DNA from 2 places in the Anoxybacillus sp. LAT27 genome. Region 1 is predicted to be linked to the other one. Evidence: predicted binding sites of a transcription regulator. Region 1 holds the regulator's gene; the other holds the start of a gene.
What was found. The regulator Rex, encoded in region 1, represses fermentation and respiration genes when NADH is low (regulators of the CRP and FNR family bind a similar motif). The targets are predictions, from matches to a motif close to TTGTGAAATATTTCACAA.

Region 1 (3,586 bases):
AACTAATACGTTTGCTTTCTTCATCATGAGTTTAGCGAGAGCGAGTCGCGCTTTTTCTCCACCGCTTAACGTCTGAACAGGCTTCAATACGTCGTCACCAGAAAATAAAAAGTTGCCGAGAATGGTCCGAATTTCTTTCTCTGTTCTTAATCGATCTTCGTCCCACAGTTCGTCGATCACTCGTTTGTTTGATGTTAATTGTGCTTGTTCTTGATCATAATAGCCAATTTGTACGTTTGTTCCGTAGCGTATTTCTCCTTGTTTCTGATGGAGTTGTTTGATGATCGTTTTTAAAAGAGTTGATTTTCCAATTCCATTGGGCCCAATTAGCGCAATACTATCTCCGCGAGTGATACGGAATGAAAGGTTTGTTGCGATGATGTGATCGTAACCGATTGCTAAGTTGTTAGCTGTCAGCACGTCGTTTCCGCTTGGTCGTTCGATTTCGAAACGAAACGATGCCGATTTTTCATCACCGAGTGGCTTGTCGATGATATTCATTTTTTCTAATTGTTTTCTACGGCTTTGTGCTCGCTTCGTTGTTGATGCACGAGCGATGTTGCGTTGAATAAAATCTTTTAATTTTGTAATTTCCTCTTGTTGTTTTTCATACAATTTTAGTTGTTGTTCGAATTGTTCAGCACGTTGTTGTAAGTAGCTTGTATAGTTTCCGACATATTTTTTTATTTTTGTGCGTGATAGTTCATACACTTGTGTCACGATTTGGTCAAGAAAATAGCGATCGTGGGAGACGATAAGAATGGCCCCATCGTAATTTTTTAAATATTGTTCAAGCCATTGCAACGTTTCCATATCTAAATGGTTTGTCGGTTCGTCTAAAATGAGCAAATCTGGTCTTGTAAGGAGCAGTTTACCGAGCGCTAGCCTCGTCCGCTGTCCGCCGCTTAATGTAGATACTTTTGTCGTATAATCGTACTGTGAGAAGCGGAGACCATGAAGAACCGAACGAATATCTGCTTCATACTGATAGCCACCTTTTTCTTTGAATTCTGTTTGTAAACGATCATATTGCTCAAGTAGGCGCTCATAGTCAGCATCATGTAAACTCATTTGTTGTTCTAGTTCGCGTAATTGTTTTTCCATTTGTTGTAGCGGGGCAAACACATCGAGCATTTCTTCCCAAATGGAACGATGCGCTTGCAACCCTGTATATTGATCTAAATAACCGATCGTTACGTGTTTCGGTTTAATGATTTCGCCTGTGTCGTATGACAACTGTCCGGCAATGATTTTTAATAATGTCGATTTTCCCGCGCCATTTCTTCCAACTAACGCAATACGGTCTTTTTCTTGTATTTCAAGCTTAATGTCTGATAAAACTTGTTCCGCTCCATATGATTTGGATAGTTGATTTACTTGTAAAATGATCATTCTTTCTCACCTCAATCTTCTTTTGATAGTGTAACGTACTTTCTTGATATTCGGCAACACTAGTGTGTGAATAACAAATTTGACAAAAATAATAATAAAGGGTACAAAGGAAAGACAGAATGAAAAAAATAGTGTATAGTTTAGAAGTGGGGAGAATTTTTTAGACGTATAGGAGAGAAAAATGAAAGCGCTAACTATTTGTGAAAGGAAATGTGGGGGATTGACTCGTGAATAATGAACAACCAAAAATTCCGCAGGCGACCGCAAAGCGACTACCGTTGTACTATCGTTTTTTGAAAAACTTGCATGCATCAGGCAAGCAACGTGTATCTTCAGCGGAGTTAAGCGAAGCTGTAAAAGTCGATTCAGCAACGATTCGCCGTGATTTTTCATACTTTGGTGCGCTTGGAAAAAAAGGATACGGATATAATGTGAATTATTTGCTGTCGTTTTTCCGCAAAACGTTAGACCAAGATGAAACGACAGAAGTAGCGTTATTTGGCGTCGGTAATTTAGGGACAGCATTTTTGAACTACAATTTTAGTAAAAATAACAATACGAAAATCGTAATGGCGTTCGATGTTGATCCGGATAAAGTGGGAACAAAAGTCGGAGGGGTTCCGGTTTATCATTTAGATGAATTGGAAGAAAAGCTTGGAGGGATTACGGTAGCGATTTTAACCGTTCCTGCTCAAGTTGCCCAGCCGATTACTGACCGACTTGTTCAAAAAGGCATTAAAGGGATTTTAAACTTTACGCCAGCTCGCTTGCATGTGCCAGAACATATTCGTGTTCACCATATTGATTTAGCGGTCGAATTGCAGTCACTCGTTTACTTTTTAAAACATTACGGAAATGAGTAAACCTCCCGTTTACGAGCGGGAGGTTTTTTTTCGTAAAGAACGAATTCCTGCGCCGAAATCAAATGTAGCAATTAAAATAAATAGCATCGTTGTGATGTCCCAAATACCATCATCGGCGGTATGGACAGCAAAATAAGTAAATAAAATGCCTGTGAGAAAATAAAACAACGGTTCAGACTTCATGAAAACAGCCTCCAAATTACGAATTGCATTCGTTCTGCCTCACGCATAATGCTTTCGATTTCTTCAGCAAATAATGTTTGAATTGCAACGACAAAGGTGTTCATCAGTACATGTGCTGCAATAGGTACGATAATACGCTTTGTTTTGACATATAAGAAAGCAAATACAAATCCCATCGTTGCATAAAGAAGCAAATGTTCGAACTCTAAATGAACAACCGCAAATAAAAGCGAGCTGATGATGGCTGATAAGAAAAAGTTATATTTTTGATACAGCGTTCCGAAAATAATTTTTCGAAAGATGATTTCTTCTAAAACTGGACCAACGATTGAAGTGACGAGCATAAGAGCTGGTGTAAGTTTGACCATTTCAACGATCCGTCTCGTGTTCTCGGACCCCATTTCGACCCCAAAGAGGTGTACTTCGATGTTTGCTGCAATACCTTGGGCGAAAAGAGCGAGCAAAAACCCCCCAATCGCCCAAAAGACTGACATGCCAATCGATGATTGATGGCGATCATATGAGTATTTCATATCTTCTTTCATAAAATAAAGAACGAGAAAAAGAGCAATCGAGAAACTAATAACAGCCCAATAACCAGAAGCGATCGAAAAAGCTATTTCTTTATTTGATGCGTTGACAAAGCCGCTATGTGCAAGTAAAGGGACGCCGACTAAGCTCGATAGCTGCATGGCGATATATGTAATGATGACATACCAATATTGTTTTTTCACATGGTCAACCCCTTTTTACAAAATAAATACTTTTTCATTTTACCATATTTTTTGTATGAATTTCGAAAGGAAAGACATAATGAAAGAGGGAAATATGTATTGAAAAATTTTTAACTTCCTACTTGCAAAATTAAAAAAAGTTCATTAATATAATAAGTGTGTTAGCACTCGATTGTAATGAGTGCTAATAATAGAGCGAAAATCTAATTAAGGAGGTCGTTTGCCGTGTTGAAGCCACTAGGTGATCGCATTGTCATTGAATTAATCCAAACTGAAGAGAAAACAGCGAGCGGAATTGTTTTACCAGACACAGCGAAAGAAAAACCACAAGAAGGAAAAGTTGTGGCAGTTGGCTCAGGTCGCGTTCTTGATAATGGTGAGCGTGTAGCTCCAGAAGTGAGTGTGGGTGACCGC
Region 2 (3,586 bases), on a different contig from region 1:
ACGTATACGCAAAACGGTTCACTTTCCATATAATCTCCCGTGACCGCATATGCCCGAGCACGCGATCCGCCACAAACGTAACGAAATTCACAAATGCCACATTTCCCTTTATATAAATCTGGCTGGCGCAACTGTTTCATCACTTCCGATTCGCGATAAATGTGCGATAACGGTTGCTCGCGCACATTGCCGCATACGATCGGAAGTAAACCACTTGGCATGACATCTCCTGTATGGGAGACGAAAACGAAACCGTTGCCGTCATTGACACCTTTTGGCGCTCGTTTTAATCCATCAATCATCGAAGCATGGTCAGTCGTAATCGCATGCTCATAACGAATATCCCCTGCATCAATGCGTTTTTCACGCATTTTTTGTTGAATGACAACACGACGATAATGTTGCGCCGCTGTCGTTTTAATATCATACGGTGCTGTTTTACTCAATTCATACAACCAACGAAACACTTCTTCATGCTCGGTTGGAGTAATGCAATCATTCATTTGCCCACGACCAGTTGGTACGAGTAAAAAGATATACCACATCACCGCCTTTAACTCCGCAACTAATTTCGCCATTTGTTCTAAATGATCGTAGTTATAACGCGAAATGACCGTGTTGATTTGCAGTGGCATATGTAACTCGTTCAAATAACGAATATTTTCAATTGTTAAATCAAACGAACCCGATGTACCACGAAATCGGTCATGGATGTCGGCCGTCGGTCCATCTAAACTAAACGCCCAGCGCGACAATCCGATCTCTTTTGCTTTTTTCATTTTTTCTTTCGTTACATTCGGGGTTGCGCTTGGTGTAATGGAAACACGCATTCCTTTTTTTATCGCATACTCAGCAAGATCAAACAAATCTTCGCGCATCATACAGTCCCCGCCCGTAAACACAAGCATCGGATTGTTCATGTCATATATGTCATCAATTAATCGAAGCCCTTCTTCATATGTTAGTTCGCGCGGATCGGGGAACGGTTGAGCATCGGCACGACAATGGACACATTTTAACTGACACGCTCTCGTCACTTCCCAAATGACAATAAACGGATTTTCGTTATAATCGATCGCACGCGCATGTTTATGCATCTCTCATCACCAACTTTTTGTGTTATTGTTCACATTCATTATAGACTTCGTATTGCATCATGCACTCACGCGTTTTTGACGATTTTTTTAAACATAGCGCTTTGCTATGGTACAATGAAAACAGGAAAATAAAGGAGTTGAAAAAAGATGAAATCAGAAAAAGAAAAAATGGTAAGTGGTCAATTGTATCGGGCTACCGATCCAGAGTTAGTGAAAGAACGAGAACATGCTCGTCGCTTAACAAGGCTATTTAATCAAACGTTAGAAACAGAACATGAACGACGCATTTCTTTATTAAAAGAACTATTTGGCTCAACAGGTCAAAACGTATATGTTGAACCCCCTTTTTATTGCGACTACGGATACAACATTCATGTCGGGGAAAATTTTTTTGCGAATTTTAATTGCGTTTTTTTAGATGTATGTGACATTCGTATCGGGGACAACTGTCTCATTGGTCCCGGCGTTCATATTTATACGGCAACGCACCCCATTGATCCAATCGAAAGAGCGTCCGGTTTAGAATACGGAAAACCAGTAACGATCGGCGATCATGTATGGATTGGTGGCGGAGCAATCATTAATCCGGGCGTAAACATCGGAAATAACGTTGTCATCGCTTCAGGAGCTGTTGTCACAAAAGATGTTCCTGATTACGTAGTCGTCGGAGGCAATCCGGCAAAAATTATTAAAAAACTGAACGAATAAAAGGCTCCCGTGCAAAGGAGCCTTTTATTTATGCAAAATAAACGACATAAATGACCGCCGCAAGTACGATGCGATAAATCGCGAACGGAACGAGACGCACGCGGTTAATTAAACGTAAGAAAAAGCGAATAGCTAACAATGCAAAAACAAAAGCACTAATAAAACCAACAACGAAAAATGGTAACGCATCAAACGTGATGTACTCCCAGTTTTTCAACAACGAAATGGCGCTTGCTCCTGCCATAATTGGCACTGCCATAATAAATGTAAAATCAGCTGCAGCACGATGGCTCATGCCAACAAGTACGCCACCTGAAATGGTCGAACCTGAACGCGAAAACCCAGGCCAAAGCGATAAACATTGAACAAGACCGACAATAAACGCCTGCTTATACGTAATGTCATCTACAGTTTGTGCTACTGTTCGTTTTCCGAAACGATCCGCTGCGATCATCAACAAAGCTCCAAGCACGAGCCCAATAAGCACCGTTTTTGTGGAAAATAAATGTTCATCAATATAGTCTTCAAATAAAACCCCCAACACTCCAGCAGGCAAAAGACCAACGAAAATGTGCATCAGCGTCAAGCGTGGTCCTTTTCTCACTTCACCTTTTCGTAAATAAAGCAACTCAAAAAATTTATCTTTAAACACAACAACCGCAGCTAAAACTGAACCGAGCTGGATGACGACTTTAAACGTATTCGCCCCATACTTTCCTAAAAACTCGCTCGATTTTAGCCACATGTCATCAACAATAATCATATGGCCTGTCGATGAAACAGGTGCAAACTCTGTCGCTCCTTCCACTAGCCCTAAAATGAGCGCTTTAATTAGCTCTATGATATGCATGTATGTCCATCCTTTCTTGTTTGGTTAAATATGTATAATCCCTTACAGGCGCCTACTCTATTGTACTACAAACATTTTCATTGTACTACTTACATGCGAAAATTACTTAAAACAAGAAAAAAACGGCCACGCACAAAGGTGCGTATGGCCGTCTTTTAAGAAGTCGATGCTATTTTTCGTTTATTCTGATATTCACTCACATATCTGCGAAGATACGGAATTACCCATCGATCAATCCCAAACTTTCCTGCATTCGCTCCTGCAACAAGAATGAAAAATGTTAATAAAACCATTTGTGGGTTTGTACTTGTTGTACCTGAAAACATAAATGCGAAATTCATTACAGCTCCCATCAGAGCAGCAAATGTTGTAAACACACCTAAAAGTAACGCAATGCCGACAAGCACCTCTCCCCATGGTACGAGAAAGTTAAAAAATCCAACATTTGGCAACGCTACATGTTCAATAAAGGATGCCCACCATCCTTGTACTGCTGGATGCTCCCCTGTTGCTTTACCAAGCGCTCCTTTTAAAAATCCTGTCGCATCAAATCCCCCTGTTACCTTATGCCATCCTGCCATAAACCATTCATAACCGAGATACAAACGAAACACTGTCAAAACGGCCGCTGCGCTTACATGCTCACGTAACCATTTTACTACCATGTTTCATCTCTCCTTATTTATTATTTTTATTACATCTTTATCATACCACTTTTTTAATTACGAAAATTGTTTTTGCTCAACATTTCACATTATGTTCAAGAACATTTGACTATATTGTTACGAAAATATATTGAAAGCAACTATTGCCTGAATATAAAAAATAATTATATAACAGTTATTGATTTTTTAAATCTGTTATAATACAATGTAACTAACAAAAGAAACGTGCGAAAGGGGTTTTGTTTATGGATATGTATACGAAAGCT

Region 2: the regulator Rex is predicted to act here: its motif matches at 1,115-1,132, upstream of LD028_RS02610 (TIGR04053 family radical SAM/SPASM domain-containing protein).

What each region holds. Positions count from the first base shown of each region.
Region 1 is NZ_JAIWYK010000082.1:3,910-7,495, forward strand. Features, by position in the region: gene LD028_RS08445 (ABC-F family ATP-binding cassette domain-containing protein) at 1-1,392, opposite strand, end outside; gene LD028_RS08450 (redox-sensing transcriptional repressor Rex) at 1,620-2,255, shown strand; gene LD028_RS08455 (YdiK family protein) at 2,265-2,438, opposite strand; gene LD028_RS08460 (CPBP family intramembrane glutamic endopeptidase) at 2,435-3,172, opposite strand; gene groES (co-chaperone GroES) at 3,398-3,586, shown strand, end outside.
Region 2 is NZ_JAIWYK010000061.1:13,437-17,022, forward strand. Features, by position in the region: gene LD028_RS02610 (TIGR04053 family radical SAM/SPASM domain-containing protein) at 1-1,097, opposite strand, end outside; gene LD028_RS02615 (sugar O-acetyltransferase) at 1,245-1,805, shown strand; gene LD028_RS02620 (undecaprenyl-diphosphate phosphatase) at 1,834-2,655, opposite strand; gene LD028_RS02625 (DoxX family protein) at 2,811-3,320, opposite strand; gene LD028_RS17995 (hypothetical protein) at 3,566-3,586, shown strand, end outside.